2 regions of the Clostridium taeniosporum genome follow, and region 1 is predicted to be linked to the other one. Evidence: predicted binding sites of a transcription regulator. Region 1 holds the regulator's gene; the other holds the start of a gene.
What was found. Region 1 encodes CtsR, which represses protease genes until heat stress. Its sites were predicted from a motif close to AAGGTCAANNAAGGTCAAAT; they were not measured.

Region 1 (17,388 bases):
TGCTTAACAAGTTCATTAAGTTGCATAGATATAAGTCTACCTTCATTTCCAAGTTCTAAAATATACATATTTATTTCTTCTACTATTCTCATTACCATTTCAGTTCTTTGAATTGCAGTAACAACATCAAACAAAGTTGTTAAATCTTGAAATTCTAAAAGATTTAAATTATTAATTACTCTTTCTAACACTGAAACATATTTCTCCAACGTTTGAATAGCTTGATTTGCCCTAGCTAAAATTATACTACTATCTCTTAATACATACTTTATATCACCCTTATATACAGTTATTATATTTCTTCTTTGAGAAATAGCAACTACTATATTATTAGTTTGCTTAGCTATTCTATGTGCTGTTCTATGCCTAGTACCAGTCTCATGAGTTATAATAGATGCATCTGGTATAAGTTGAGCATTTGCACAAACAATTTTTTTTAGATCTTCACTAATTACTATTGCCCCATCCATTTTAGCTAATTCATAAACATATGATGGACTATAATCTGAATTAAGAATAAAGCCGCCATCTACCGTTCCCATTACTTCTTTACTATCACCAATTACAATTAATCCACCAGTTTTAGCTCTAAGGATATTTTCAAGCCCTTCTCTTAGTTGAGTGCCTGGGCACATAATTTTTAATGTATCTTTTATTTTCATTCCCTTTTCTAATCTCATACACTCACCTGTTCTTTTTAAAATATCTTATTTACTGCCTCTATTAAATGTCTAATACCTATTACATTTATATGTTCTTTTTTTACTTTATCTAAATTTCTTTCAGGAATTATTACATTACTAAATCCAAGTTTTTCAGCTTCTTTAACTAGTCTTTCTGCTGATGAAATTGGTCTTATCTCTCCAGTTAATCCTACTTCTCCAACCATTAATGTTTTATCTAATCTAAATTCTCTAGACTTTGCACTAGATATTAATGCTAATGCTAAACCTAAATCTGCTGATGTACCATCTATATTAAATCCACCAACTACATTTACATAAACATCCTTATTATAGAAAAATACTTTTAGCTTTTTCTCTAAAACCGCCAATATAAGGCTTAACCTTTGATTATCAATTCCAACAGCTGTTCTCCTAGGCATTGGTGCCTTAGTTTCACTTACTAATGCTTGAATTTCTATTAATATAGGTCTAGTACCTTCCATAACTCCAACCACCACAGAACCTTCTTGATTAAAACTAGTATCTTCTAAGAAAATCTTTGATGGATCAAATACTTCTACTAAACCTTCCTGTTGCATTTCAAATACACCTATTTCACTAGTAGTTCCAAAACGATTTTTCATGGTTCTTAAAATTCTATACTCCTCTGTTCTCTCTCCTTCAAAATATAAAACAGTATCAACCATATGCTCTAAAACTCTTGGTCCAGCTAATTCACCTTGTTTAGTTACATGCGCAACTATAAAGAATGGTATGTTTTTACCCTTACACATTCTCATAATAGTATTTGAGCATTCCTTTACTTGTGATACACTACCAGGTGCTGAAGAAACACTTTCTTTAAATATAGTTTGAATTGAATCTATTATAACAAAATTAGGATTAATTTGTTCTATGTATATTGAGATAGCATCTAAATTGGTCTCAGATATTATAAATAAATTTTCACTATTTGCGCCTAATCTATCTCCTCTAATTTTTATCTGTTCTTCAGATTCTTCTCCAGAAACATATAAAACCTTACCACATTTTATAGCTATGTTATTGGCTGTTTGTAGTAATAATGTTGATTTTCCTATTCCAGGATCTCCTGAAATCAAAGTTAAAGATCCCTTAACTAATCCACCACCTAAAACTCTATTAAGTTCTTTTATTCCTGTATCATATCTTTCTTTTTCACCAGATTTTATATCTTTTATACTTTTGGGTTGGTTATTTTGTACTATGCTATTAACCTTTAATGAAGTTGTTGTTTTATTATCTTCTTTTATTTCTTCATTAAAAGTATTCCAATTATTACAAGATGGACATTTTCCCAACCATTTAGGGGCTTCATATCCACATTGTTGACATATATATGTAGATTTTATCTTAGCCATAAATATTCCTTTCTTTCATTTAGATTCAATTGCTATATTAATCAATAATTTTATAATAACATAAATTTTAATATTAATTATAACTTTTAAATAAAAATATGTGTAACTATTTTAATTTTAGATATTACATAGTTATAATATCTAAAATTAACAATATGATTATTCATTTTAATTTAAAATATTTTAATATTTTAAAAACCTAATTTGTATAAATATTTTGTTCATTACAAAAACTATTTATATAATTTAAGGAGATGATAATATGATAACTAGTAATTCTTTTAATAATGTTACACTTCCTTCTAAAAATATATTAAGAGATAATGAAGAACATTTTTTTAAACATAATTTTACTAATACATACTCTCAAAATGAATTTTCTAATTTAATTTTAAACTCCAATTTAGAAAATAATAATATTATAAAATAATTGATATATTGTTCCTTAAGTATTATAATATTAGGTAATAATAATTGTTAATTAAGGAGTGTTATTATGATAAAAGTTTATACTACAAATTCTTGTCCTTGGTGTGTTAAAGTTAAAAATTATTTAAAATCAAAAAATTTTAACTTTCAAGAATTAAATGTTCAAGAGGATATGATTGCTAGAGAAGAAATGGTTAAAAAATCTAAACAAATGGGCGTACCCGTATTAGATATAAATGATACTATAATTATCGGATTTGACAAATCCTCTATAGATGAAGCTCTAAGCAAATAAATCTACATTATCAATAATAAAAAGACTTGGTAACACTTATAATTATTTACCAAGTCTTCTTTTGTTTTATTCATTAACTAAAAAACATTAATTTTTTTAAATTCTTATATACTCATCTATTTTTTTCTTATCAAAACCAACAATTATATTACCAGACATATCTATCACAGGTACACTTCTTTGACCTGATACTTTAAATACCTCTTCTCTATCTTCATGCTTATCAGCAACATTTATTTCTTCATACTTTAAGCCTTTTAAATCAAAATACTTCTTTGTTTTTATACAATCTGGACACCATGATGTTGAATAAATTTTTATCATATATTATCTCTCCTTTTGCACTATATATTTTTCAGCATTTAACAACGCTATTGTTCCATCTGAAACAGCTGTAGTTATTTGTCTATATTTCTTTTCACGTACATCACCAACTGCATATACTCCATCTATATTAGTTTCCATATCTTCATTAGTAATTATATATCCATAATCATTCACTTTTAAATACTTATCAAATCCATTTGTTTTTGGTTCTGTACCAATGTATCCAAATACAGCATCAAGCTTTAAATTACTTAGTTTACCTGTATTTTTATTTTTAATAACTACTTCATCCAAAAAGTTTTCACCTTTTAAATCTACTAAATCTTCATTAAACAAAACTTCTATTTTAGGATGATTTAGTACCTCATCTATTAAAGATTTTTCTCCATTAAAATAATCATGTCTTCTAATAATAAAAACTTTTTCAGCAAATTTAGTTAAAAAAATTGCTTCTTCTAGTGCTGAGTTTCCTCCACCTACTACACCAATTTTTTTGCCTTCATATATAGCACCATCACAAACAGCACAATAATGAACACCTTTGCCTTGGTACTTTGACTCATTTAACACTGGTATTTTTTTAGGTGAAGCTCCTGTTGCAATTATTACAGATTTAGGTTTATATATATAACTTTCAGTTTCTACAATTTTCTTATCTTCATATAGTTCTACATTTTCTATTAAATCAAATTCATCTATAGTTACTCCTAATGATTCAACTTGTTTTTGAAAAATATCTGCTAATTCTGATCCTGATATCTTTTCAAATCCAGGATAGTTTTCAATAGTATAACTATTTCTTACCTGACCACCTATAATTTTTTCTTCTAAAACAATCATATCTAATTTTGCTCTTCCACCATAAATTGCTGCTGCTAATCCAGCAGGACCTGCACCAACTACTATTAAATCTATTTCTTTTTCTTGTTTAGCCATAAATTCACCTCTCGTCTTTTAAATAAATTTTATCTAACAAATTTATTTAAAATTGTATAAGTTAATTATTTTCTTAAATTAACTATTATATTTATAATTCTATCACTTAATACTTAATTAATAAACACTATTATTAAATAAATATTATTTAACTGTAAGTTAATAAATAAAATAACTATACTTATTTTAGTATTACTAAGTTTAAATCTTAATTCATCATTTGTTTATATATCATTATTCAAATAAACATATATAAACAAATTTATCTAAAAAATCACTTTAACGTATATAAACACATTAAAGTGATTTTAAAATAGTTTTACACTATTAATACACATTCAAATAAATAGCTAGTCAGTATGGCTAGTTTATCTTGTAAACTGCTTCTCTTCTGAACCTACTAATAGCACACAACCATTAATATAACCCAAGTCATTTTGTTTCACAAAATATCCGTTGCATATTTGACTTGGTATTTATTTTCGCATTCCTAATCTAATTTTGTAAATACTAAATTATCTTCTGATTGATTTACTTTAATTCTATCACCAATCTTTATATTACCTAAAAGTATCTCTTCACTAAGTTTATCTTCTACTTCTTTTGTAATAATTCTTCTTAAAGGTCTTGCTCCATAATTTAAATCCACTCTCTTATTAATCAAGAACTTCTTGCTATCTTTTTCAAAATTCAAATGTATATTTCTATCTTGAAGCCTTTTAGTAATAGATTTTAGCATTAAATCAACTATATCTAAAAGATCCTCTTCTTTTAATTTGTGGAATACTATCGTATCATCTATTCTATTTAAAAATTCAGGTTTAAAACTTCGCTTTAATTCTTCTAATACATTTTCTTTCATCTTTTCATATTCAGAATTTTCATCTACATTAGTATTGAATCCAATTGATTTTTGTTTCTTTATTTCATGAGCTCCTACATTAGAAGTCATTATAACTATTGTATTTTTAAAATTAACTACCTTTCCATGAGAATCTGTAAGTCTTCCATCTTCCATTATTTGAAGTAATATATTAAACACATCTGAATGTGCTTTTTCAATTTCATCTAAAAGAACTACCGAATAAGGTTTTCTTCTAACTGCTTCTGTTAATTGACCACCTTCATCATAACCTACATATCCTGGAGGTGAACCTATTAATTTAGATACAGAATTACTTTCCATATATTCAGACATATCTATTCTAATAATACTATTTTCATCTCCAAACATAGTTTCAGCTAAAGCTTTTGAAAGTTCTGTCTTTCCAACACCAGTAGGTCCTAAAAATATAAATGTACCTATTGGTCTATTAGGATCTTTTATTCCAACTCTAGCCCTTCTTACAGCTTTAGCTATAGATTTAACAGCTTCATTTTGACCTATAACCCTCTTTTGTAATATTTCTTCAAGTTTTAATAATTTTTCACTTTCTTTTTCTGTGAGTTTTTTAGCTGGTATCCTAGTCCAAGCGGACACAACCTCTGCTATATCTTCCTCATCTACACTTAATTGTTTATTAGAATTTTTATCATGCCAATCTTTTCTAAGTGATTCTAATTCATTTTTTAGATTATTCTCAAGATCTCGCATATTAGCTGCTTTTTCAAAATCTTGAACTCTTATGCATTCTTCTTTTTCTTTAATGACGTTTTTTATTTTTTCTTCAATTTCTTTTAAATTAGCAGGAGGTATTAAATTTTTAATTCTAACCTTAGCAGCTGCTTCATCTATTAGATCAATAGCCTTATCTGGCATAAATCTATCTGATACATATCGATCAGATAATTCAACAGCTGCTTCTAATGCTTTATCTGTAATATTAACTTTATGATGATCCTCATACTTATTTTTTAGACCTTTTAATATTATTAAAGTCTCTTCTTTTGATGGTTCACCAACATTAACAGGTTGAAATCTTCTTTCTAACGCAGAATCTTTTTCTATATGCTTTCTATATTCATTTATAGTAGTTGCACCTATACATTGAATTTCACCTCTAGAAAGTGCTGGTTTTAATATATTAGAAGCATCTATAGCACCTTCTGCTGCGCCTGCACCTATTATAGTGTGAATTTCATCTATAAATATTATAATACTTTTATCTTTTTCTATTTCTAGCATTACTTTTTTTAGTCTATCTTCAAACTCACCTCTGTACTTTGCACCTGCAAGTAATGCAGTTAAATCTAAAGTTACTATTCTTTTATTTCTTAAAATTTCAGGTATATTACCTTCTACAATTCTTTGAGCTAATCCTTCTACAACAGCTGTTTTTCCTACTCCTGGTTCACCTATTAGACAAGGATTGTTCTTTATTCTTCTACATAATATTTCTAATACTCTTTGATTTTCTGAATCTCTTCCTATCACAGGATCTAACTTTCCTTCTCTTGCAATTTCAGTTAAATCTCTTCCATATTTATCCAACATAGGCGTTTTAGTTTTTTCCGACTTTTTAGATTTAACTTCTTCATTGCTATCTACAAATTCATTATTTAAAAATATAGATAATTTATCTTTTACTTCTTTAAAATTTAATTTTAAATTTTTTAATATAGTATATGCCATTCCTTCGTCTTGATTAAGTAATGCCATTAATATATGCTCTGGACTAACATTTTTATGATTAAATTTTTTAGCTTCAACAAAACTTTTATCAATAAGTCTTTTAGCTCTAGGTGTTAATAAAATATCGTCTTCAGGCATTTGCAATTCACCATAACCTAAATATCTATTAATCATATCACGAACTATTTCAGCATCAATACCAAATTCATTTAATATTTTAGATTGATCACCATTTTCTTTAACTAAACCTAATAATAAATGTTCTGTTCCTACATATCCATGTTTAAATTCTTGTGATTCAATTTGCGCTTCTAATATTACTGATTGAGTTCTTTCTGTAAATTTATTGAAATCCATACTAAAAAAATCCCTCCCTTATCTCATTTAATTCTAAGCTAATACTGATTTTACAAATTTAGCTCTTTCATAATTAAGTTCTTTACTTGAAAGCTTTCTTTTTAAATAGTTTTGAAGTGATGAATCTCTAGTATAAACTAATAATTTATTTAATTTACTTTGAGGAATATCTAATAATGATAATTCAACTCCAAACCTTACACTAGATAATAATTCTATACATTCTTTTTCCCCTAATAAGATAGCAGAAGTTAAAATACCATATGCTCTAAAAATTTTATCTTCTATATCATATTTACATTTTGTTAATAAAACTTCTCTAAACTTCTTTTCTTCACAAATAACATTTGATACTGCACCTTTTAAATTATCTATTATTTCTTCTTCTGTTAATCCTAAAGTTACTTGATTAGATATTTTATATATATTTCCATAAGATTTATTACCTTCTTCATAGATAGCTTTCATATCCATTCCAATTTGAGTTAATCCTTTTGAAAAATTATTTATTTCATTGCTAAAATTTAAAGCTGGTAAATGAATATTAACGGCTGCTCTCATTCCTGTACCTAAGTTTGTAGGAGAAGTAGTTAAATAACCTAAATTTTCATCAAATGCATAATGAACTCGCTTTTCTATTTTATCATCAAGCTTTGTTATACTATCAAATGTAGTATCTAAATCAAAACCGGCTGTTATACATTTTACTTTTAAGTGATCATCTTCATTTATCATAATGCTTAAAGTTTCTTCACCATTTAAAATAAATGCAGTTTTATCTTTATTTTTTATTAATTCTTTACTTATCAATTGCTTATCTAAATAGCTATTAATTGTTTCTTTATCTTCATTCCATAATTGATATATACAACAGTCATCTTCAAGTTCACTTCTAATAACTTGATAAATAAATCCTGCATTTTCTCTAGCTTCTATCTTATCTAGTTTATTGGAAAAAGGTTTTTCTTTTAGGTTTCTAGTTAAAGAAATATTAGTATTTATAACTATATCTTCTCTATTACATTCTTCATTAATCCAGTTTTTCATTACCTTTTTCCTCCTTAACTAAAAATACCTTGCTATCTTTGCTGTTAATAAATATAAAATCTTCTAATTCTTTAATCTCATCCCTTAATACAGCTGCCTTTTCATATTCTTCTAGTTTAATAGCATTTTGTAATTCTTGCTTTAATTTTATTATTTTTTTTCTTTTAATTAAGGATTCACCATCATACTTAGGAATTTTTCCTACATGTTTTACATTTCCATGAATTCTTTTTACTATAGGCTTTATATATTCAGAAAATACATTATAGCACTCACTACAACCTAATTTACCTGTTTTTTCAAATTCAGAATAATTCATTTTACATTTTGGACAAACAAGTTCTTTTGGCTTTTCTTTTTTATCACCAAGATTATTTAAAAATCCTGTTAATATATTTTCAAATTGTAATCCACTAATTTCATTTAAAGAATTTATAAATGGTATATCTGATATATCTTTAGCACAAGATTCACATAACCAAATTTCATTTTTTTCTCCATTAACTATTTTCACTAAATTAATTTTAGCCTCATTCTTTTTACATTTTTCACATAACATATAATCCCCACCTCTTAAGATAAAATAACCATAATCATTGCTTTAAGAATATCTGCCCTTATTTTATTTCTGTTTTCAGCTGAAATTAAAGTTCTATCATTTACAGCTATTTTCATCAATTCACATTCTTTTTCTGTAATAACATCTGACTCGAATAGATTATCAATTATATTTACAGCATTATGATATGTTATTATATTACCTATACTTTGATTTATTATCTCCTCTCTTTTATTAGAACTATCATTATCTAATTGTTTGATAATAATATGACCACCGCCACCTCGTTTACTCTCAATTAAATAACCTTTATTATAAGTAAATCTAGTTGTTAAAACATAGTTTATTTGTGACGGAGCACACCTAAATTGATCAGCCAATTCATTACGCTGTATCAAAACTATATTATCTCCACTATCATTAAACATCTCTTTTATAAATTCTTCAATTATATCTGAAAGTTTTGCCATAAGTTCACCTACCTAAACATAAGTTTATATTTTTGTTTTTGACTTACTTTGACTTTTTAGTTATTATACTATATTTATATTATAATTTAAAATACTATATTTATTAAAATATGAATAAAACTTTACTAGATGTTAAATATATTTAATATACAACTTTATATATTTTAAAAAGGAATTTAAATTATGAAATTAACTTGGTATGGACATTCTTGTTTTTTAATAACAAGTAATAATGGTAAAAGAATATTAATAGACCCATTTGATGATTCTATAGGATACAGTAATAATTTTCTTCATTCTGATATTATAACAATCAGTCATAATCACTTTGATCATTCATTTTTAAAAAACAATGATAATAATATAAAAATTATTAATACCCCTGGTAGATTTGATTTTGACTTTGCTAGTATTGAAGGTTTTTCTTCATTTCATGATAAATTAAATGGATTAAAAAGAGGAACTAATATAATATATACTTTTACATTAGATAAGTTGAAAATTTGTCATCTGGGAGATTTAGGAGAAATTCCATCAGAATTAATTTCCAAAAGATTAGAAGATATCGATATTTTACTTGTTCCAATAGGAGGACATTTTACTTTAAATGGTGAAGAAGGTGCTAAAATAAGTAAATTAATTTCACCCAAATACATAATTCCTATTCATTATAAAACTTTTAAGTCGTTACTTTATCTAGATGACCCTAAAAACTTTTTAATAAATATGAATAATGTCGAAAAAATTAACTCTAATATACTAACTAGTGATGATTTAAAATTATATAAGGAAAATTCTGTTTTATTATTATCTCCTCCATAAAATTGTATAGAAAAAGTGGCTATTCCACTTTAACTCTCTACTTTTCACTGTCTGCTCTTAACTGATATTTAAAATAATGATGCCACATATGCTTACTTTTTATTGTTTAAATGTACTCATAATATATTTAAAATGCAGTATTTTTAAAATTATCCACATATTCTTTAGTAATATAATTTCATAAAGAATAAAAAAGATCGTCTAATGACGATCTTTTTTACTATTCTTGAACTGGAGCACCAACTGGACAAACATTAGCACAGTTACCACAATCGATACAAGTATCTGCATCAATAACGTAGTATGCGTCTCCTTGGCTTATAGCATTAACTGGACATTCTCCAGCACATGCTCCACAGCTTACACATGAATCATTAATTACGTATGCCATTAAAAACACCTCCTAAAATTGTATGATAATTAACCATCTACAATTTTATCATGTATTTTAATGTTTTAAAAGTACTTTGTGGTAAAAGTATGGATTTGATAACCTATTATATTGATAATTTACGAAATTTTTCTTTATATTTCTCTAATTTTCTTCTTTAATCAACTCTTTTATTAATTTTTTATCTTCTTCAGATTCAACCTCTAATTTTATATCTGAATTATCAACTGTTCCTTCATAGCTTCCTGAAATTAATTTAATTTCATCTATTTTATATACATCAATTACTTCTTCATCTCCACGCTTTAACTTAACTTTTACACTTTCTTTTACAGTTAAATTACCTATTACTTCTCCTTTTCCATCAGCGGTTTTAACTATTGATCCTACTTTGGGAAGTCGTGTTCTAATGTTTTCATAAGTACTTTGTTCATAATTTAAGCAACACATAAGTCTACCACATATTCCAGATATTTTAGTAGGATTTAAAGATAGATTTTGTTCTTTAGCCATTTTAATAGATACAGATGCAAAATCACCTAAAAAAGTAGAACAACACATCGGTCTTCCACATGGTCCTAAACCACCTATCATTTTAGCTTCATCTCTTACACCTATTTGTCTAAGTTCTATTCGAGTTTTAAATATAGTAGCTAAATCTTTAACTAATTCTCTAAAATCAACTCTTCCATCTGCTGTAAAGTAAAATATAACTTTATGATTATCAAATGTATATTCTACATCTATCAATTTCATCTCTAAGCCATGTTCTTGTATTTTTTTTAAACATATTTCTAAAGCTTTATTTTCTTTGCTTTTATTATCTTTATGTTTTTGAATATCCTTTTCGTCAGCAATTCTTATCACTTCTTTTAAAGGTGATACTATTTCATCTTCTGATATATTTTTTATTCCTATAACACATTGACCAAATTCTATACCTCTAGCTGTTTCAACTATTACATAGTCTTCTTTTTTAACAGCAAAATTCACTGGATCAAAATAATAAATTTTTCCTGCCTTTTTAAATCTTACTCCAATAACTTTTATCATAAAATTATACCTCCACAAATCCCATAAGTAATACTGTTATGGTCATTGAATAATTATTGTTGTTATTCAAACTGATTCTAGCTTCTTTTATGTATTCTAACATAGAATTAAGCTTTTTATAAGACATTCTTATTGATATGTCTTCTATTTCTTTAAGTTTATCGAAATTTACAATTAAACCATTAGAATCTAATTCCTTCAAGAACATTATATCCCTTATATATGAAATTAGTATATTCAAGACCTCATCTTGTTTATCTTTATAACCACCTAATATTTCTTTATATTTTAAAACAAAATCTTCTTTTTTATTTTCTAAATCATATAATAATTCTAATAATATATTTCTTAATTTATTTAACTTATGATCTTCTATAAATTTTTCGACTTTTCCTGGAATCCCTTGACTGTATGCTAAAGCTGCTTTTCTATTTTCCAAATCTATATCACAATACTTATAACTTATATATTTATCAATTTCATCTTTAGATAATGGCGTTAATTTATAAGTTTGACAACGTGATTTTATAGTATCTAAAATTAATTCTAATGATTCACTAAGAAGTATTAAATATACTCCTTTGGGAGGCTCTTCTATAGTTTTTAATAATGCATTTTGCGCTTGAATAGTCATCTTTTCACACTTATGAAGTATTAATACTTTCTTATCACCTTGAAATGGCTTTTTAGCTACTTCTTCTATAATATTTCTTATATCGTCTACTCCAAATGAAGAAGACAGAGGGCTATAATTTATAATATCTACAAACTCTTTATTACCCTCTAGTCCCAACATACTATTTGCAAGATAAGTTGCAATTAAACTTTTTCCAATCCCATCATCACCAATAATTAAATTAGCATGAGAAAAAGCATTATTTTTTTTTCTTAAATTGAATCCATTAATAATTCTTTCATGACCAATAATTTCCCTCAATGCTTCTTCTCCTTATATTCTTATAAATTTATCAACATCTACAACAAATACAGTTGCTCCACCTACAGTAATTTGCATAGGACATTGTTGAATATACCCGCCCTCATTACTGCTTAAAGGTGTTGGGGCTATCACTGTTTCTTTTCTCTTTTTACATACATTCTTAATTATCTCTATTACTTCATCAAGTTTTTCTTCTTCTACTCCAACCATCAAAGTTGTATTTCCTGCTTTTAAAAACCCACCAGTAGTAGCTAGCTTAGTTACTCGAAAATTTTTCTCTGTTAATGAATCTAATACATCAATTGCATCTTCATCTTGTACTATAGCAATAACTAATTTCATATCCTCTCCACCTCTAATTCATATTATTCTTAATTTTATTTTACCATAAATGTTTATATTCTTAATTATATACTATACATACTTCTTAACTTCTTTATAAATTTCTTCATGAATTTCATCTATTGTCTTTAAATTTTCACCATCAGTACATTCTATTTTATTCCAGTTATATTTGTCCGATATTTCCAATGAATTATAATAAGATTTAATTAAATATTCCTTATTATTTTCATGTATATCTTTTTCCTTTTCACCTGTAAATTTATTATTTCTATCCTTCATTAATTTCTGACTTATTTTAGGTAATACATCTAAAAATATTACACAATCAGGAATAGGTAACTTATATAGATTAAATTCTAAATCATATAACCAATCTAAATATTTATTTTTTTCTTCCTTATCCATTTTTACTGCTTGATGAACCATATTTGATGTAGTATACCTATCAGAAATGATTATTCCACCATCATTATAAAACTCTTTCCATTCTTTATTGTATGAAGCAAATCTATCAATAGCATAGAAAGTTGATGCTACATATGCATTTACATCTTCTGGCTTATTTCCAAATTCACCACTTAAGTACATCTTAACGGGCATACATGCTGGACTATCATAATTAGGATATGTTATTTTCTTTACTTTATATCCTTCTTCCAATAATCTATCATATAATTTTTTTGCTTGAGTAGCTTTTCCTGAAGCATCTGATCCACTCTCTATTATAATTAGTTTACCTTTTTTCATAATAAAATCCCCCATAATAGTTTATTCTATAATTCTTATATAAATTTTAAACTTATAATCTATATAGATTTAAAATTCCTATAAAATAAAAATAGCTATATAATTAAATATAGCTTTTAATAAATCTAAATTTAAAACAAATTTTTTTATCTTTTAAATAATGTATCTTTTAGCTTATCTTTAAAATAATTATATTTAGGATTTACAATGCTAATATTAGTTAATTCACATTCACAATGAGAACATATCTTTTTCCCTTTTAATATTATACCACTACCTTCTTTTTTACCACATAAAAAACATACTTTATTATTCAAAATTATATATACCCCCTAATACTTCTTTTAGCTTAATTATGTCCATATACAAATTTTTTAATCTTAAATTTACTTATATATTTTTCTTTTAATTCATAATAACAAATATTTTTTTAATAGTTGGAAAAAATAAAATTAAATAATATTTGGGAGGATTGTATTATGAAACAAAAAATGAATTCATTTATAGAGACTTGTGATAAAGAACTTATTGATTTAAGTTCTTATTTATATAATAATCCAGAAGAAAGTTATGCTGAAACTAATTCATCAAAATATATATGTGATTTATTAAATAAGTATAATTTTGAAGTTACTAATAACTTTTTAGATATTTCTAATTCTTTTGTATGTAAAAAAGGTACTGGGTATCCTAAAATATGTTTTTTAAGCGAATATGATGCTGTAAAAGGTTATGGACATATAACAGGACATAATGCTTTAAGTACAATATCAATTGGAGCTGCTCTAGCATTAGGAAGTATTGTTGATAAAATAGGAGGATCTGTTATAGTTATAGGCTGTCCAGGAGAATATTTAGGTGGAACTAAAGCTGTTATGGCTAGGCAAGGAGTTTTTGATGATATAGATGTTGTGATGCTAGCACATCCAGATGTAGTAACAAGTGAAAGTGGAACATCATCATCAATAATTCCTTTAAGTATACAATACAGTGGAACTGATGGTTTAGCCTTTTTAAATCAAAATACATATACAGCATTAGATGCTGTATTATTAAATTTAAATATATTAAATTCACTACAAAAAGGATTTCCAAAAAATTTAGATATAAACTCAATTTTATCTAAAGGTGGTTATACTCCTTTATTATTACCATATGAAGCAGAAGCTAAATTTTATATAAGAAGTAATAATTATAAAACTGCTGAATGGGCTGATAATAAACTTAGAACCATAGCTAAATATATTTCAGAGTTAACAAATTTAGAATATACGGCTTCTTTATATGAACCATCAAACAAAGAACTAATAACTAATAGAACTCTTAATAGATTATTTAGTCATAATTTAAAAGAAAGTGGAATAATTGATATTGGAAAACCTCGTGATATATATGCTGGTTTAAGTTTAGGAGATGTTAGTCATAAGGTTCCTTGTATACATCCTTATATACGCATAACTGATGATCCTAATATTAAGTATGGAACAAAAGATTTTGCTAATGCTACTCAATCAAATTTTGCACATAAACAATGTAAAAATGCTTCCCTAGCATTAGCCTACACAGGAATGGATTTAATACAAAATGAAAATCTTCTTAATGAAGTAAAGACTGATTTTTTTAATAATAAAACTATATAAATAAAGGTACTCTTAGAGTACCTTTATTTATATAGTAAACATATATTTTTATTATAATTTAGTTATTTATATTTAATCTTTTTATAAGTTTCTCACTTGGATTAAAGGTAAACTTATAATACACATTTTCTCTTTTGTATACACAACAATATTTATTCTTATTAATTGTACCACAAGAATAATTACCTTTATTCTTTATTGTGTATTCTTTTGGTATATAATTCTCTTTTCCAATATAAACAATATCATCTAGATTTATACTTTCTAAGTTTTTTTCATTATTATTGAAAATTTTATTAATAATAAGCTTGTTCGCAATAATTAAATATTTATATGATATCTTGCATTTGATTATTTCAAAAAATATTATACTCAAAGTTAAAAACGTAATTGTAATATTATAAAATTTAACAAACATCGCATTTTTTATACCCAAAATACTTATTCCTTGATATAAATATAACATTGCTGTAATTATAAGTAATACTACCGCTATAACAGGTGCCTTCTTTTTTATGACTACCTCTTTATGCATTAATATTTTCCTCCATATTTCAATAATTAAAATAACATTATGATTATACTAAGCTTTTCAATATAATGCTATTTTCAAATAACCTCATATTCCTTTATATTTCCGATAAATATTAAAATATCATTAATTTTTGCTTTTTAATTATATGTTTTCTATGTTTTAATCCTATTTCCTTATTATAAAAGCTGATTTTTCTCTTTAACTTATTATTATAGCATATTCGTAATATCTTTATTATAATAGTATAATGATATAATAAATATACTTGGAGGTGATTTTATTGATTCAAATTTACAAAAGTCAGAGTGAATTAAATTCAAACTTAAAATCTATTGATAGTATTGAAAATGGTTGTTGGATAAATATAGTGGCTCCATCAGAAGAAGAACTTATACTTGTATCTAAAAAAACTGGTATATCTATTGATTTCTTAAACGCTGCTTTAGATGATGAGGAAACATCTCGAATAGATATTGAAGATGATGCTATATTAGTTATAGTAGATATACCATTTACTGAAATGGAAGAAAACTCTTTAACATATGATACCTATCCACTTGCCATAATACATACTAACAAATTGTTAGTTACTATATGTTTAAAAAATAGTAAAATCATAACTGACTTTGCTAATGCTAGAATAAAATCATTTTTTACATTTAAAAAATCAAGATTTATACTACAAATATTAAATAGGATATCCACTTACTACTTATTGTATTTAAGACAGATAGATAAAAAAAGTCTAATGATTGAGAAAAGATTACATAAATCAATGAAAAATAGGGAGCTTATTCAGCTTCATTCTCTAGAAAAATCTCTTGTATATTTCTCTACCTCATTAAAAGCTAATGAAATAACATTAGAAAAGATGTTAAAATTAGAAATTATGCAAAAGTATGAAGAAGATAAAGATGTATTAGAAGATGTTATTATTGAAAATAAGCAAGCTATAGAAATGACAGAAATTTATAGCAATATTTTAGCTAGTACAATGGATTTCTTTGCATCTGTTATATCAAATAACTTAAATATAGTTATGAAAGTATTAGCTTCTGTAACTATCCTTATGGCAATTCCTACTATTATAAGTGGAATATTTGGTATGAATGTTATATTACCATTTGCAAAAGATCCAAATGGATTTCCAATAGTTATGATATTAACACTTGGAATATGCTTTATAGTGGCATTTATCTTATATAAAAAAGATATGTTTAATTAATCTAAAGCCTATATTAATATACAATAAAAATGTCTATTAATATAGGTTTTTATATTACCTAAAAATATTAATTTCATTTTTTATAAATGAAAGTTGTATAAACAATATCTACAACTTATCCACATAAAAACATTATTTATATGAGTTTTTTAAATAAATTGTTGATAACTTTTTAATAACCGGATTTTTTGTGGATAATTTTTAATCTTTTTGTTTAAAAATTTAGAAATGTCTAATAGAAAAAATCACTAAACTTAAATACTTTAAAATAACAATCATTATATTAAAAGTATACAATTAAAAATTATTTATAATATAAAACTTTTAATTTGCAAATAAAAAAAACCTTGAATGATAATTCAAGGTTTTTAATGGAGGCGCCACCCAGATTTGAACTGGGGATAAAGGTTTTGCAGACCTCTGCCTTACCACTTGGCTATAGCGCCATGGTGGCTCGAACTGGAATCGAACCAGTGACACGAGGATTTTCAGTCCTCTGCTCTACCGACTGAGCTATCGAGCCATTCACCTGGCAACGTCCTAATCTCCCACACAGTCTCCCATGCAGTACCTTCGGCGCTATGGATCTTAACTATCCTGTTCGGAATGGGTAGGAGTGTTACTTCCATGCCA
Region 2 (17,388 bases), 540 kb from region 1:
CCAATTTGCAATTAAGTCACATTAAATTAAATAACTAGTCAATATGTTAATTTATTTTGTGAACTACTTCTTCATTAGAATCTACTAATAGTAAAACTATTAGCAACGCCCAAGTCATTTTATTTCACAAAATATCCATCTCATCTTTGACTTAGTATTTATTTTTATATGCCTAAAATGCTTTAAATTGATTATGTAATTTACTATATTCATATCCAATGCTTTTACATCTATGTATTATATCCTCTTCTCTTAAATCTAAATCATAGCAAAGAGATTCTAATGAATCATAGTTATCTCTTAATTTCATATTTACAATACTAATTAATAAATTTGGATCCATATTTATTATATCTTCTCTATTCATATTCATCATCCTTTTAAATATTTTGTATTTATTTATAATATACTTCTAATTCTATTATTTTATATCTATACTTTCAATTAAAATTTGTATTTTTATAACAACAAAGTCGCTACATCACACATTTTAATTGAAAGTGTATAAATGAACTAATATTTTATTAAACCTAGCTTTTATCAGTCTTTCAAATTTAAAAATTAATCTAAGAAATTTTTTATTTTTTGTATAACTGATCTACACATAAAAAAAGGTTGTCACATTTAAGACAACCTTTATCTACTCTTCATCATATACATCTAAAAATGAAAATTTCTTATTTCCTTTTTGCCATCCTAAGATTGAATCCATACTAACATTTTCAGCAGATTTAAATATAGATTTATCTACACCATCAAAATTCTGCTTTAACTGAGCAATTAAATCTTTTATTTCATATCGCTTATTTCCTGTTTTTTTAGCTGCTACCATGCATGCACAATTTAAAGGAGCTATTCCAGCATTTTTTATAAATCTCTTTATGTAATCTTCTTCAATATAGTACATAGGTCTTATTAATTCTAAATTTTCAAAATTTGCTGATTTAAGTTTAGGTAACATTGTTTTAAAATTACCTGCGTATAATATATTCAATAATGTAGTTTCTATCACATCATTATAGTGATGACCTAAAGCTAACTTATTACATCCAAGATCTTGTGCTTTATTATAAAGAGATCCTCTTCTCATTCTTGCACATAAATAACAAGGATAATCTTTTGCCATTTTATCAACTACATCAAAAATTCCTGATTCATATATAGTAATTGGAATATTTAAATGTTCACAATTTTCTATTAATAACTGTTTAATATGTGGATGATATCCTGGATCCATGGCTATAAACTCTAATTCAAATTTTATTTGACCATGTTTTTGAAGTTCTTGAAATAATTTAGCCATAAGAAGACTATCTTTTCCACCTGATATAGCAACAGCTACTTTATCTCCTTCTTGAATAAGTTCGTAATTCTTAACTGCCTTAACAAATTTTGACCAAATATGTTTTCTATATTTTTTTACTATACTTCTTTCAATATCTTTTAATGGCTTTTTTTCCTCATCCGGTATAATAGTCGGACAACCTTTACCTGCTATACTATTCATAATATACACCTCATTTTTTCATAGTAATTATAACATCATTTATATAATTTTAAAAATAATTCTTTCTATAAGATACATTGAAATAAATAACTAGTCAGTATGCTAATTTATTTTGTAAACTAATTCTTTCTTGGAACCTACTAATAACAAAATCCAAGTCATTGTATTTCACAAAATATCTGTTACATCTTTAACTTATTATTTATTTTCATATGTCTAAACTCTCTTATCTTTATCTAACTATACTTAATAAATTTTTAACATAATAAATTATTCCAATAATAATAAAAATAACTATATATTTTTCTATAATTATAATATTTTAGCATTATAATCATAAAAATATGGTATTTTTAATATTTATTTTCATAATTCATATTAAAAATTTATGTAAAAGTTTAAACTTAGATAAATTTTTAACAATTTTTTATTGAATATTCTTAAAAACATGATAAAATTACATTGTCGGTATTCTATAAAAAAGAAACTGAACAGAAAAAATATTAATCAAATTTTTCTGAATTATATCCTTATATTAAGATGGGAATAAGAACGGAGGCATTTCATGGAAAGAATTAATGTAAAAACAAAATTTTCAACTAGAAAGATGGCTATGGTAGGTATGTTATCTGCTGTTTCTATTTTTTTAGGATTAACAGGTCTAGGATTCATACCAATACCACCTGTTAAAGCTACTATAATGCATATACCTGTTATTATAGGTGCAATTATCGAAGGTCCTATAGTTGGTGCTTTAGTCGGTGGAGTATTTGGATTATTTTCAATGTATCAAGCATTTACTGCTCCAATGCCAACATCATTTATATTTTGGAATCCTATAATTGCAATATTACCTAGAGTTTTAATTGGTGTAGTATCATATTATGTTTATGCATTTTTAAAAAGTAAACTTAAAAATAAAAGTATTAGTATAGGAATTGCTGCTGTACTTGGAACACTAACAAATACTATTGGTGTAATGGGATTAACTTATATCATTTATTTAGAAAGATATGCCCATACATTAGGTATTAGTAGACAAGCTGCAACTATAGGAATTGGTAGTGTTGTTACTTTAAATGGTTCAATAGAAGCTATTGTAAGTGCTTTAATTTCAGTTCCAGTAATCATGACAATTTTAAAAATAAATAGAAATTAAATTTAATATAAAATAAAAGACAATGTTGTAGAATAGTATATCTTTACCATCATTGTCTTTTTTATTTATTGTAAAAATTATTTAAAGATTTTACAACCTACAGGAGGTATATTTTTTATGAAAGAAATTAAATTTTGTAATATAAATGGTATAAAATTAGGTCATGCACAAGATAAACAAGGTGGAACTGGGTGTTCTGTTGTAATTTGTGAAAATGGAGCAACTGGTGGTGTTGATGTACGTGGTGGAGCACCAGGAACAAGAGAAACAGATTTATTAAACCCCATGGAAATGGTAGATAAAATTCATGCTGTTGTTTTATCTGGTGGAAGTGCTTTTGGTTTAGATGCTTCTAGTGGTGTAATGGAATACTTAGAAAATAAAAATATTGGTTTTGATGTAACAGTTGCTAAAGTTCCCATAGTATGTCAAGCCGTTTTATTTGATTTATCATTTGGTAACCCTAACGTTAGACCTGACAAGAGTATGGGAATTCGTGCATGTTTAAATGCTGAAGAATATTCTTATGATATAAATGGTAATATAGGTGCTGGATTTGGCGCAACTGTAGGCAAATTTTTAGGTCCAGATTATGCTATGAAAGGTGGATTAGGTACATATGCTATTAAGGTTGGTGATTTAGAAGTAGGTGCAATAGTTGCGGTAAATTGTTTAGGCGACGTAATAAATCCTAAAAATTTAAATATCATTTCTGGAGCTTATGATAGAAATAAAAATAAATTTTTAAATACTGAAAATCTATTATTATCCACACTAGAAAAGCCTATTAATCCATTTAAAGGAAATACTACTATTGGACTAATTGTTACCAATGCAAATTTTACAAAAGCAGAAGCAAATAAAGTAGCTTCTATGGCTCATAATGGCTATGCTAGAACTATATATCCTTCTCATACTATGTTTGATGGTGATACTATATTTACAATGGCAACAAATAAAATAAGTGCTGATGTAACTACAGTAGGTATGATTGCTGCAAAAGTAATGGAAAAAGCTATTTTAAGAGGTGTTAAATCTGCTGAATCTATGTTTGGAGTTCCTAGCTTTAAAAATATAATTAGATAAATTTACTTCTTTTTTATTGTTTGTACTTTTTTGTATTTTATATTTAATTTTAACTTATATTCCTTTCATTACATAGAGTATATTTCATAATATAGCACAAAATAATACTGCAAAGCAGAAATGCTTAGCAAATAAAAATATCTATATTAATTATATAGATCTAAGGAGGAATATATTATGGCAAATTCATTAGTACCAGAAGCAAAAAACGGGTTAGCAAAATTCAAAAATGAAGTAGCAAACGAAATGGGTGTTCCATTTACTGATTACAATGGTAACCTTTCTTCTAAACAATGCGGAAGTGTTGGCGGAGAAATGGTAAAAAGAATGGTACAACAATACGAATCTGGCATAAAATAGTATTCTGACTATGTACCAAAAGAGGAGATAGATATACTTTAGTATTAATAAATTAATTTATGTTTTCTTACTTTAAATATAGGATTATGGAAAACTGAAATTTTTCAGGTCAAACCAAATTCTTTTTAAAGTAAGATACATAAAAATAATTTAGGAGATATAAAAGTATTCTATCTCCTTTTCTTATTTTTAAAGCCTATATATAAAACTTATTTCTAACATTAGAAATATACCATAATAAAAAAATTGTTAAGTGACTTTGTAAAAATATATATTTTAGAATTCTATAACTTCGTGTATACTAAAAAATTTAAGTGAACTATTATAAAAATAGTTCACTTAATAACATTAATCATTTATTGGTTTTAATATTATTTCTTCATTTTCACCATCAACAATTACCTTAGATCCATAAATTAAATCACCTTTAATTATCATTCTTGCAAGATTATTCTCTAAGGTATTTTGAATATATCTCTTAAGTGGTCTCGCTCCATATATTGGATCATATCCTTCTCTAGCCATAATTAATTTTGCTGCATCTGTTACTTCTAATACTATATTCTTTTCTTTTAATCTAGTATTTACTTCTTTTAAGAATATATTAATTATTTGCTTTATTCCTTTTTCTGATAATGGTTTAAACATTATAATATCATCAACTCTATTTAAAAACTCAGGTTTAAACCTTAATTTCAATTGATTCATCACATCTTCTTTTATACTTTGGTCAACATGATCCTCACTCTTATTTTCTAATAAATAGTTACTTCCAATATTTGATGTCATTATAATTATTGTATTTTTAAAATCCACAGTTTTTCCCTTATTATCAGTTAATCTACCATCATCTAAAATTTGAAGAAAAATATTAAATACATCATCATGAGCTTTTTCTATTTCATCAAAAAGTATTACACTGTATGGATTCCTTCTAACAGCTTCTGTTAATTGACCTCCTTCATCATATCCTACATATCCTGGAGGAGCTCCAACTAATCTTGAAACTGAATGTTTCTCCATATATTCTGACATATCAATACGAATAATGTTTTCCTCAGAATCAAATAAATTTCTAGCTAAAGTTTTAGCAAGTTCTGTTTTACCAACACCTGTTGGTCCTAAAAAAATAAATGAACCTATTGGTCTATTAACATCTTTGAGACCTGCTCTAGCTCTCAGAATAGCATTAGTTACAGACTCAATTGCTTCATCTTGACCTATTACTCTCTTTCTCATTTCATCTTCTAATCTTAAAAGTTTATCTCTTTCGCCTTCAAGAATATTACTTACAGGGATTCCAGTCCATTTAGATAAAATTTGTGATACTTCTTCTTCAGTTACTTCTTCCTTTAAAAGAGCTCCTTCATAATTTTCTTTAACTTCGGATTCCACTTCTTTAAGTTTTTCTTCTAATGCTGGAATTTTACTATATTGAATTTCAGCTACCATATTATAATCATAATTTCTTTGAGCAGCTTCTAACTCTCCTCTAGCTTCATCTAATTCTTCTTTAATATTCTTTAAAACAACTATATGTGATTTTTCTTTTTCATATTTAGCTGTCATTTCATCATTTTTTTCTTTCAGCCCAGCTAATTCTTTTTCTAAATCAACTAATCTCTTTTTAGAACCTTCATCATTTTCTTTTGATAATGCTTCTCTTTCAATTTCAAGTTTAAATATCTTTCTTCTTATAACATCAAGTTCTGTTGGCAGAGAATCAATTTCAGATCTTATCATTGCACCTGCTTCATCAATTAAATCTATAGCTTTATCCGGCAAATATCTATCTTGAATATATCTATCTGATAATTTTGCTGCTGATATTATGGCAGAATCATGTATTCTTATACCATGATGAATCTCAAATCTCTCTTTTAATCCTCTTAATATAGAAATTGTGTCTTCAACAGTGGGTTCTCCTACTATTACAGGTTGGAATCTTCTTTCCAAAGCCTTATCTTTTTCTATATATTGCCTATATTCATCAAATGTTGTTGCTCCTATACAATGAAGCTCTCCTCTTGCAAGTAATGGCTTAATTAAATTTCCAGCATCCATAGCACCATCAGTTTTACCAGCACCAACAATAGTATGAATTTCATCTATAAATAATATTATTCTACCTTCACTATTTTGAACTTCTTTAAGAACGGCTTTTAACCTCTCTTCAAATTCGCCTCTATACTTTGCACCAGCTATTAATGAACCCATATCTAAAGAAAATATAATTTTCTCTTTTAATCCTTCTGGTACATCCCCTCTAACTATTCTTTCTGCTAACCCTTCAACTATAGCAGTTTTACCAACACCTGGTTCACCTATAAGAACTGGATTATTTTTAGTTCTTCTTGAAAGTATTCTTATAGTTCTTCTTATTTCTTCATCTCTTCCAATAACAGGATCTAATTTGTGTTTTTTAGCTAACTCTACTAAATTAGTTCCATACTTTGCTAACGCATCATAAGTTCCTTCTGGATCTTGAGTATCTACTCTTTGGCTACCTCTAACTTCTGATAAAACTTTCAAGAACTTATCTTTACTAATATTATATTTATCTAATAATTTAGCAACCTCACCATTTTTATCAATATCCATTATAGCTAACATTAAGTGTTCAACACTTATATATGAATCTTCAAATTTTTTAGATATTTCTTCAGCTTTTATTAAGACCTCATCTACTTTTCTTGTGATATATACTCCTGCACTTGATGCTCCTTCACCTAAAACTTTAGGCATTGAATCCATTATTCTATCTAAATTATCTTTTAAAGATTTCACTTGAATTCCCATTTTAGTAAAAATATTAGGTACTAATCCATCATCTTGATTAACTAAAGCAGAAAAAACATGAATTACATCTATTTGTTGATGATTATATTTAACTGCAATAACATTAGCATCATTTAAAGCTTGTTGTACTCTTAATGTCATTTTTTCTACATTCATTCCTATTACCTCCCATACTTATTTTCACTATATATTTTCTTCTTTAAATATATAATAATACAAAGGTCAAGGAAAGTCAAAGTTTATTTTAAAATAAAAGAAGTCTCATTAAATTAAAATTTAATAAGTCTTCTTTTAAAATTACATTGTATTTTATCACTCAACTTCCAATGATAAATATGGCTTATTTCTATTTCTAGAATAAGAAAATATACTTATGCAATTTTCTATATCTTCTATACCCGTTAATGTTAATCCATAATTATTTTCATAATAATCAATCCATTTCTTCACAATATCGAAAACGTCTACACTTACAAACTCCTGATCTTTATTGCTTTCAATTATAAGAAATTTTCCTGTGTATTCGAAATTAGGGGCATTATTCCAATTTACAGATAAGGGATTATATTCTTTTTTATTTTCATTTAAAAAAATCTTATTACCACTAATTTTCTTTGAATTATATATATTTTTTTCTACACAAAAATTTAATGATGCAGATTTTATATTATAGGTACCCAATACTTTGTCCTTTATGTCAAACATCATTAATGTTCTAAAAACATTACTATCATTTCCAGTTACATTTCCTACTGGTAAATACTTATTTTCATAAAAATTTTCTTCATTAAATCTTCTACTAATAACTGATATAGATGAAGGGTACACAGAAATTAATTTCATACAACCGCTCCTTTAAATTATCTCTCTTAATCTATATCTATGAGAAAATTTAAAATTTAATTCACATTATTGAAATTAATATATACTAAAAGTAAATACTGCATTAATATTAAAAATCAAAAGATATGTAGGTATTTTTTGATTCTCTAAGTTATATATAATTTATTTATAAGTTATCTTTATACTTTGCTTCATTATAATTTAGTAAAATATAAAAAAATATATTGTAACGCACTTATTTAAGTCAATATAAGCTTATTACAATATATTTTAAGACTACAATTTATATTATTTTTAATATAAACTTATAGTTATTAAAATTCTATATTTTTTTATCAACAAAAAAAGCCAAATTGAAATATTTTAATGAATCTGATACAGAACCTAATTTATAATACATATTTCCCATATCAATATATCTTTCTTTACGCTCTTCTTTAGTTCCTGATTTAAATACAGCATCTAATGCTATATTCATGTATTTTTCAGCTTGTACATAATCTCCTAATTTTTGAAGAATTGTTCCTTTTAAATAATATGATTTCTTTAATAATGAAATATTATCAGTAGAAATTGCAATATTTAAAGATTCGTCAGCGATTTTTGAAGCAATTTCAAATTCAGAATTTTTTACTAAAATTTTGGTACAAGAATTTAAAAATTCAACATATTTTTCTTTATTATGTTGTGGAAATATTTTTATTCCCTCTTCTATCTCTTCTATGGCTTTTTCCCTATTATTTACTTGAAAATAATATTTACCATAATCACCTCTAGATAAGGCTAAGTTTATTAAATTATGTTTTTGATATTTAAATGCTTTAAGTTTAAAATCTTCTGCATAATCTTTCTTTAACTTAATACATAAGGTTGCATATGCATGATATGTCTTTCCTTTATTAGTATCATTTAATTTGTCAATTTCATTAATTACTCTTGATAAGAGCTCATATGCTTCTTCATACTTGTCTAACTTTTGATAGCATATAGCCTCATTATATAAAATCAAACAGTATTCTTCTCTATTTATTTCTTTATTTTCTTGATTTAAAAATTCTCTTAACTTATTATAATAAGCTATTGCCTCTAAATACTCCTTATTTTCATATAAATATCTAGCCATATCTTTAAAATATACTAATGTATTTGCCACATTATTATTTTTTTGATATAAATCATAATATTGAGAAACTATTAATTGAATATTTTCAACCTTGCCTTTTTCAACATAATAAGTAAATAATATATGTATTAATTCAAAAGCTAAATCATTATATTCATGTTTTAAAGAATATTCTAAATTATATTTTAGTCTATTTTCAATTTCAGTGTCAGAATATGTTGTTGTTTTTATTAATTCTAGATTATTTAATATTTGATCATAAACATCTTCTATTAAATAATTTAAATCAATTCCTATCTTATCTGATATATACTCTAATAATTCTTTATCGGCTTTAACTTTTCCATTTTCTATACAACTCATTTTAGAAATTGAAATTTTGTTTCCGCACAAGTCTTTTAAGGTTATACCTTTAAAAATCCTAGCTCTTTTTATTTTTTCTCCTGTAGATAATATTTCCACTTACATCACCCATTTATATTTATTCGTTCATGTAATATTTAAATAATTCTATTTTATTAAACCTAACTTTTCAAAAAATTTAATTCCTTCATCCAAATATTTACTTGCTTTATCTTTATCTTTTTTATCCATAAAATGTTTACCTATTTTCATAGCTATTTCTCCTGATTTTAATAGATCTCCACTCTCTTTTGCTTTATCATATGCTTCTATAACCATTCTTTCGGCTTCTTCATATTCTTCTGATATGTTAAATATTATGCATTGTATTAATCTACATTCTATTAATCTATTAAAATCATTTTTATCTATAAGACCTTCTATTTGACAAACTATTTTTTTACACTCTTCTATATTCTTAAGTTTTATATGTGATTTACATATATCCATTAAAATATCAACTTCATTTTCAAATTCATTTTGTTTAATCATCTTTTTAGATATTTCATAATGTTTAAACGATTCCTCTAAATTATCTAATTCATAAAATAACTTTCCTAGATTATGTTCTATTTCTACAACATTTTTATTATGTTCTATTTTTCTATAAACTTCCAAGGCCTTTTTAGAATACTTAGTTGCTTTTAATAAATTCCCTTGTTCGTTGAATTCTTCTGCTAAGGAAAGTAATGTTTTTGCATAATTTTTATCACTGTAAGTTCTTTCTAATTTTTTCTTAGCTAAATTAGAATATTCTAATGCCTTGTCTAAGTTTTCTATATTAAAACAGGTTCTTGCCATATTATAATATATTTCTCCTAATACAAAATCATCTTCTATATTGTTGTCTAAATATACTTTCTCTGCTTGTCTTAAATAACTGCTGGCAGAAAGATACGCTTTTAAATTTATTGTTATTTTAGCTAAATTTAAAAACGTTTTTATTATTTCTTCATAATTATTGTTTTTAATAAATATAACATTTGAAGATAAGAAAAACTTTTGTGCCATTTGAAAATCTTCTTTATAAGCATATATTTGAGCATTTATAAATAATAAACGTGCCTTTCTATACTCTAAATTATATTTTTCTGAATAATATAAAGCATTTTCTATGTATTTTTGTGCAATGTCATAATTTTTTAATAATATGTTTGATTCTGCAACTTGTTCATAATATATACTTATTTTTTCAGCTTGACTTTCCTCCGACTCCATAAGATGTTCTATGCTTATATTTAATGTAGTAGCTAAATATTCAAGTAAATCCATTGATGGATTTGATCGTCCTGATTCAATTAGGCTTATTTGACCAGGAGTTATCCTATTCTTAGCTAAATCTTTTAATGTCATATTTAATTCTTTTCTTCTTGTCTTTATCTTCTCACCTAATGACATGATTTCCACATTTTTCAACTCTTTTCTATACTAAGAATTATTATATTAATAATTATACCATAAAATCACAATAAACTACACCAAATTATTATTCTTCTTCTATTATTTATATATATTTTACATGTTTATACAATATCGCTTCAATTGCATTATATTTAATATATTTTTTATATAAATTTTAGTAATATAAATATATGTTTTAAAATTTAATTATAAAAATATAAAAAGACAAGAAAAAATATTTATTTTTTCTTGTCTTTTTTAATATATATTTTCTTATTTGTTACAGCAGTTCATCATATTTTCATATGTATCTTCTGCCATATTTTTTATTCTCGATCCTGCTCTTCTCATTCTTCTTTGAGTCCTTCTGTCTAAATTAGGCATAACCATAATTCCTACAGCTGTACTAACTAATGCTCCTGCAACAATTCCTTTTGTAAAATTTCTCATATAAAACACCTCTTATATATTTTTTTGTTTTTTAAATATCTTTAAATATCTTTGTTTAAAACAGAAACATATCTATAAAATATTTAAATAATACTATTTTTTAGATTAATTTCTATATATATAATTTCTGTATTTTTTTAAAATTTACTCTAAGAAATTTTTGGTTTATTTACATATTACACTTATTTTCTAACAAATATAAAATCATTTCCTCTTTTTGCTTACTTAACAACTTAGATATTAATTTTTTTCCTTTATTGGAATCCTCCCTATATTTGTTAAATATATCCTCATATTTATTCCCTAAAACATTAGTATTACTTACTTTAATATCTTTATCAACAACTACTATATTTTCATAGTTATCAAATACTAATGATTGTATTTTTAATTTTATTTCTTCGTTTAAAACCTTTAATATATTATTTTTAAGCCATTTTGCAACAACTTTATCAGATTCTATATTTAATACTTCTTTACATTTTTCATCAACAAGTTCATTAAAAAAATCTCCTGTATGACTATCTACCTTTACAAATATAACTTCTATACCTTTATTCATTAGAGATTGCATTTTTTCATAATACTCTTTAGATGAGTTCTCTTTTCTTTCCCATGCACCAGTTGCATGATAACATATTCCAGCATAATCATGGAAAATAACGACTTTTTTTTGTCCACAGTTTAAAGCATATTCAACCCCTTTTACTGCTCCTTGTAATTCTCCTGCTATTTGCCTTATATTATTATTTGGATCATTTTCTCCAATACCACTATCTATGTATTCCACAACATCATTTTTTACTGCAACAACTCCATAAGAATATTTCTTAGTTGAAATATTATAGCTACCATCTACATATATGTGTAAGCAATCTTTTGGATAATTTCCTTCTAATTTACTTAATAACACACTACTACTACTTAAAAATTCTTTAGCTTCAGTTAAGTCAGTAAAACTCTTATATTTAGCATTCTTAACACCTTTAACATATGTCAAACATTCTGACCAACTATAAACTATTTTATCTTGTATCTTACAATTATTTTTAAAATCAAAACCTTCTTTTATAGCATAAACTTTTTTTCCCAATATTCTATTCCTTCCATTAATAAACTTTTTTTATATTATAATGTACATTAAAATAAATAACTAGACAGCATGCTATTTTATTTTATGAACTATTTCTCCATTGGAACCTACTAATAGTACAACTGTTAGCAGAACTCAAATCCATTGTATTTCACAAAATATCCGTCGCATATTTAACTTATTATTTATTTTCATATTATAATGTTGTCAATTCTGTTACTAATGAACATAATTTCTCAACATTTTTAGCAGCTGTAAAATTTATCAAATATTCCAATCCACTTTTTAAAACTGTAATTATCTCATTTTTTCCTTGCCAATTTTCAATGATTACATTCATAGGAACGTCATTTACAACGTTGTTTAATGCAAAAAATGCTACTCCAATATCATCTATTGCTCCTATAAATGGTATCTTATTTGGTATTATATCTGTAGGTAACGTTATATATGCAATAGCTGATGATAATATTAATTTAGTTTTTAGAGGTACTCTATTATCTTTTAATAATCTATATATTAAAGATATAATATCTGGTAAAAGAAATATATATTCTTTAAACTTTTTAGCTTTTTGGGGTAATCGATTAACTAATATATTTCTTCCTGATGAATACTTATCATTAACTTTATTTATAACAATTAATTCATTAGAGTTTTCTTTAATATTATCCTGAGCTTCTTCTACAAGGTTCTCTTTAATTAAATCTCCTTTTAGTGAAATATTAATTTCTTCTAAACTAGTCCAAAGTTCATTATCTTTTATGTATATTTCTTTTAATGTAAAATCTACAAATGGAATATCATATAATATTTTAGGAATATCTATTGATATTTTATCTTTTTCAGCACTTATACCTTTATCTTTAAAATCTTTAACTAATTTTTTTAAAATAAAACTTCTAAAAATCCTAAAGAAACCTAAATTCATTACTTTTAAATTGGATAATTTACATATTACTTTCCCATTACTTACCTGAATTATTTCAACTTTTAAAGAAAATTCTATATTAATTCCTTTTTTAAAACTTCCTTCAATTATAATTCCATTAAATATATCTATTTTATTTAAAAATAGTCCATCAACCTTAACAAATTCATTAATAATACTCAGTAAATCTTTACCTAGTAATTTAACTTTAACATTGGATATTTTCATAATATATTCTCCTTTAGTATCTCTTATAATGACTAACAAAATATTGTATTTCACTGATTTATATGTAAACTACATATAGTCTGTGCATTCTATGATTTTTCTATAAGAAAACTTATAAATTCTTTAATTTATTATTAAAATTATACTATAATTAAATAATAAATTAAATGATAGATTATTTTCCTATATATATCTGTATTAAAGTTTATAAATATATAAAAAAATATCTACTCGACTATTGATTGTCAATTTTTTTATCCATGTACCCTTTCCCAAAATAATAGTACCACATATTATTTTTTATTCTTTAGGTGGTACTTATAATACCTATAAAACAAGATATTCTAAAAATTATCCACAGATTTTAAAATATATAAATTCCTAAAGAATAAAAAAGCAACTAATTCTGTTAAACCAGTTGCTTTTCTATATTAATATTTCTTATATTACTCTAAGATAATGGTAATGTTATTTCAAATTCACTTGAATAAAACATACTGCTTACATAAAGTGTGCCACCATATTTCTCCAATAGTCCTTCAACTAACTTTATTTTTTTACTATCTATCTTAATATTACTATTAAAAAATCTAATTTTTCTTTTCTTATATAAGTTCTTCATATTACATTCTATGTTGATTATTAATTTATCTAAAATATTATAAGTTTGTATTCTTATAAAACCTTTTTTTCCATCTATGCAAGATATTATATTACTTATAACAATATATAAATCCTCATCTGAAATTTTTAATAAATTCACATCTACATTGTCATCTATAATAATACATGTATCTAACTCTATAATTGGTTTTAATATTTCTGAAATAAATCCATTCTTATTTTCATTTATTTTTATTGATAATTTCACTTTATTATTATTTTCTATAATATTTTCTAATGCTTCACCTAATTTTTTTTCTTTATTCATAAGATATAAACCATATAAATATGAAATTTCTGCTCCATAATCATGTTTTATTTTTCTCAAGTCATTATTTTTCTTTTCTAATTCACAATTTAATCTATTTATTTGTTCACTTTCTTTTTTTATACTACTAAAATATATTGCACTTATAATAAAAAATATAAATAAATTTATAATTATTATATTTTTTAATAATGGATTATCAAAATCTACAAGTCTTTTTTTAAAAATTATATTATAATAAACAAATATATTTATGGCTAAAGTTAGAGATATAAATATTTTATCTTTAACCATAAATCTATAAAATCTAACTATATATTTTTTATATTTAAATAATGTATATAAACAAATATAATTTAACATGAAAACTATTATATACATTGTATTAAGCAAATATATTTTTTCTAAATTTAATAAGTCTATGTATGGATAAAATATTCCAATAATTATTACTGATAATATTACTATTAATGCATAAATGCTGTTACATATAATTTGGGCTGTCTTAAAATCATTTTTATACAAAATTCCTACTGTAACAATATATAACATACTATTATAAATAATATTATAATTATAATTAATATTTAAGCTTTTAATTATTATAGATACAATTGATATGAAAAATACTATTATACTTAATTGTTTTTTTTCTTTTTTACTATCTTTTTTAACACAAGAATTCACAATATTTAATATAACTAATGCTTCTAAAAAAAGTTCTATTATACTTCCTAACATTATAATCATTGTTTTCCCCTCTATATGTAATAATTAATAAAAATATTAAACTTAACAATAAAGTGTTGATATAATATCAACACTTTATTATTAATATGTATGATTTATAGGCAAAGTTATTTCAAATTTTGTAGAAATATCATTACTTGATAATTTTATATTCCCACCATTTTTTTCTATTAATTCTTTTACAATACTTAAACCATATCCATGATTTTCTTCAGCATTATTTTTTGTAGTAAAACCTGGTTCAAATATTCTAGAAATATTTTCTTCTTTAATTTTAGGTCCATTATTTTCTATAATAATAACTACAAAATTTTCTACATCATAGGTTTTTATAATTAAAATTCCTGATCCCTTCATAGCCTTAACAGCATTATTTACTATATTAGATATTATCCTATAAAGCTCTATTTCTGTTATTTTTACATTATTAACGCTACCTTCATCTTCTATTATTAAATTAATGTCTTTATTATTTATTTTTCTTACTATATTGTTGATTAAACTATTATCTTCGTTTATCTTAATATCAGCCTCTACATTATTTTGATTAATTATATTTTTTAGTTTTTCTCCAATTTTATCAATTCTTTTCATACAATAAAGGTCATACATATATTCAATTTCTTTTGCATAACCACCTTGAATTGTTGTAAGTTCTACATTTTTATCATATAAACTTTTATTCAAGTCAAGTATTTTATGCCATTTAACATCTATCTTAATAAAATAAATTATAATTATTGCCAAAAACAACATCAAATTTATATTTAATAAAATTTTTAATGCCTCAAATTCATTTTTATAAAAAATAAAATAAAAACCTATTATAAAATCTAAAGAAAAATTTACTAGAATTATAGTTATAATAGATGGTTTTATTGATAAAATTTGATTGTGAATTCTCTTTATTTTTTCTATATATTTTAATATTAAAATTCCCATTATAAAATGTGGAATATATACTACACAAACCATTAAAATTTCTTCATATTTAAATACCTCTAATTTTTTTAAATATCCAAAAAATAAATTTCCAAATATATTCACATTAATTGCTATAAAAAAATAAATTAGTGTATACGAAATCAATGAACTATAAATATTCTTCCTATACAATATACAACTAATAAAAATTATACCGAAAGCATGTATAATAAAAACACAAATAGATAGGTTTCCAAATAAATAATTTAAAATATACATTGATAGAAATACAACTATAGTTGAACATATCTTTTCTATATTATTTTTTTTATACTTATCTTCAATACAATAGTCTATTACGTATACAAAAATAATAGATTGCAAAATAGAATTTAATGTGTCTACTAAATTTATTACCAAATTACGCCCTCCTACTTCTTATATCCTTTATCTCATTTTTTTCATTGATTCAGGCATATCTTCTATACCAACTGAATATGCAGAAGCTGGTGTAGCAATTATAAATTTTTCAGTTAATTTCATTAAAATTTTTCCTATTAATCTTTTCATTATTATCATCCTCCTAAAATATACGATAATTTAATATTCTTTACTTCTTTTCTCTTTTATTAAACATTAATATAGACTGAAATAAAATTGTCCATGTTATAAGTTCATATAAATTGCTATACTTATATAAAAATATAGAGCTTATTCCTAAAACTGATGAAATAGAAATTCCTAAAACTCTATTTCTTTTTATAAGTTCGAGGCGCGTAATTGGCATTTTATCATTTAACACTGGTGCTGTGTTATATATTGAAAATAAACTAATCAATATTAAAATAATGTTACTTATAAAGTTAAGTTTACAATTTAAACTTAGTAATATAACACCAGTAGTTATAAGCATTGTTGCTATAAAACATTTCATTTGGGTATCCTCATGATAGCCTCCAATAAAAGGCTTGGTTACACACATTATACCTATTATTATGATGCTTTCTTTCCAGTACCCACATAAAGAAAATAATATTATTATTGATATTAATTTTACTAACTCAAAAAAGAATACTGTTGTTGTATATTGAATTTGTTCACACTGTTCTTCAGTATACCCGTTATGTTGACAAATATCTTGCACAAATTTTTTTATAAACTCTCTAATCATATTATTTCCATCTCTTATATTTCATATTTTATTATATTATACTATTAATTTACATTTTTTACAATAAAAATTGTAATTTTTAAAGATTATGTAGCTTTTCTAAATTGTTTTTTGTAAATATTCTAAATAATTGTACTAATATATAATATTTATCATTTAAATGTAATAAATCTTATCATTTGGATATAAACATAAATTTGGATATAAACATAAAAAAGATGAATTTATAT

Region 2: the regulator CtsR is predicted to act here: its motif matches at 7,130-7,149, upstream of clpB (ATP-dependent chaperone ClpB).

What each region holds. Positions count from the first base shown of each region.
Region 1 is NZ_CP017253.2:189,069-206,456, reverse strand. It holds gene disA (DNA integrity scanning diadenylate cyclase DisA) at 1-680, opposite strand, end outside; gene radA (DNA repair protein RadA) at 698-2,065, opposite strand; gene BGI42_RS16145 (hypothetical protein) at 2,328-2,495, shown strand; gene BGI42_RS00935 (glutaredoxin family protein) at 2,562-2,789, shown strand; gene BGI42_RS00930 (glutaredoxin domain-containing protein) at 2,886-3,113, opposite strand; gene BGI42_RS00925 (NAD(P)/FAD-dependent oxidoreductase) at 3,117-4,052, opposite strand; gene BGI42_RS00920 (ATP-dependent Clp protease ATP-binding subunit) at 4,543-6,981, opposite strand; gene BGI42_RS00915 (protein arginine kinase) at 7,015-8,028, opposite strand; gene BGI42_RS00910 (UvrB/UvrC motif-containing protein) at 8,012-8,587, opposite strand; gene BGI42_RS00905 (CtsR family transcriptional regulator) at 8,602-9,057, opposite strand; gene BGI42_RS00900 (MBL fold metallo-hydrolase) at 9,241-9,879, shown strand; gene BGI42_RS00895 (DUF362 domain-containing protein) at 10,100-10,270, opposite strand; gene BGI42_RS00890 (PSP1 domain-containing protein) at 10,415-11,323, opposite strand; gene BGI42_RS00885 (DNA polymerase III subunit delta') at 11,328-12,260, opposite strand; gene BGI42_RS00880 (cyclic-di-AMP receptor) at 12,273-12,605, opposite strand; gene BGI42_RS00875 (dTMP kinase) at 12,678-13,355, opposite strand; gene BGI42_RS00870 (sigma factor G inhibitor Gin) at 13,502-13,672, opposite strand; gene BGI42_RS00865 (zinc-binding metallopeptidase family protein) at 13,835-14,995, shown strand; gene BGI42_RS00860 (hypothetical protein) at 15,054-15,530, opposite strand; gene BGI42_RS00855 (magnesium transporter CorA family protein) at 15,811-16,755, shown strand; tRNA gene BGI42_RS00850 (tRNA-Cys) at 17,128-17,201, opposite strand; tRNA gene BGI42_RS00845 (tRNA-Phe) at 17,203-17,278, opposite strand; rRNA gene rrf (5S ribosomal RNA) at 17,283-17,388, opposite strand, start outside.
Region 2 is NZ_CP017253.2:726,526-743,913, reverse strand. It holds gene BGI42_RS03600 (DUF4250 domain-containing protein) at 173-367, opposite strand; gene BGI42_RS03595 (tRNA 2-thiocytidine biosynthesis TtcA family protein) at 641-1,507, opposite strand; gene BGI42_RS03590 (ECF transporter S component) at 2,073-2,666, shown strand; gene BGI42_RS03585 (P1 family peptidase) at 2,784-3,752, shown strand; gene BGI42_RS03580 (alpha/beta-type small acid-soluble spore protein) at 3,930-4,112, shown strand; gene clpB (ATP-dependent chaperone ClpB) at 4,461-7,067, opposite strand; gene BGI42_RS03570 (DNRLRE domain-containing protein) at 7,224-7,754, opposite strand; gene BGI42_RS03565 (helix-turn-helix transcriptional regulator) at 8,077-9,339, opposite strand; gene BGI42_RS03560 (helix-turn-helix domain-containing protein) at 9,388-10,686, opposite strand; gene BGI42_RS15940 (YtxH domain-containing protein) at 10,954-11,130, opposite strand; gene BGI42_RS03555 (ribonuclease H family protein) at 11,300-12,223, opposite strand; gene BGI42_RS03550 (YkvA family protein) at 12,420-13,382, opposite strand; gene BGI42_RS03545 (histidine kinase) at 13,834-15,063, opposite strand; gene BGI42_RS03540 (sensor histidine kinase) at 15,145-16,407, opposite strand; gene BGI42_RS16510 (hypothetical protein) at 16,435-16,557, opposite strand; gene BGI42_RS03535 (accessory gene regulator ArgB-like protein) at 16,598-17,158, opposite strand.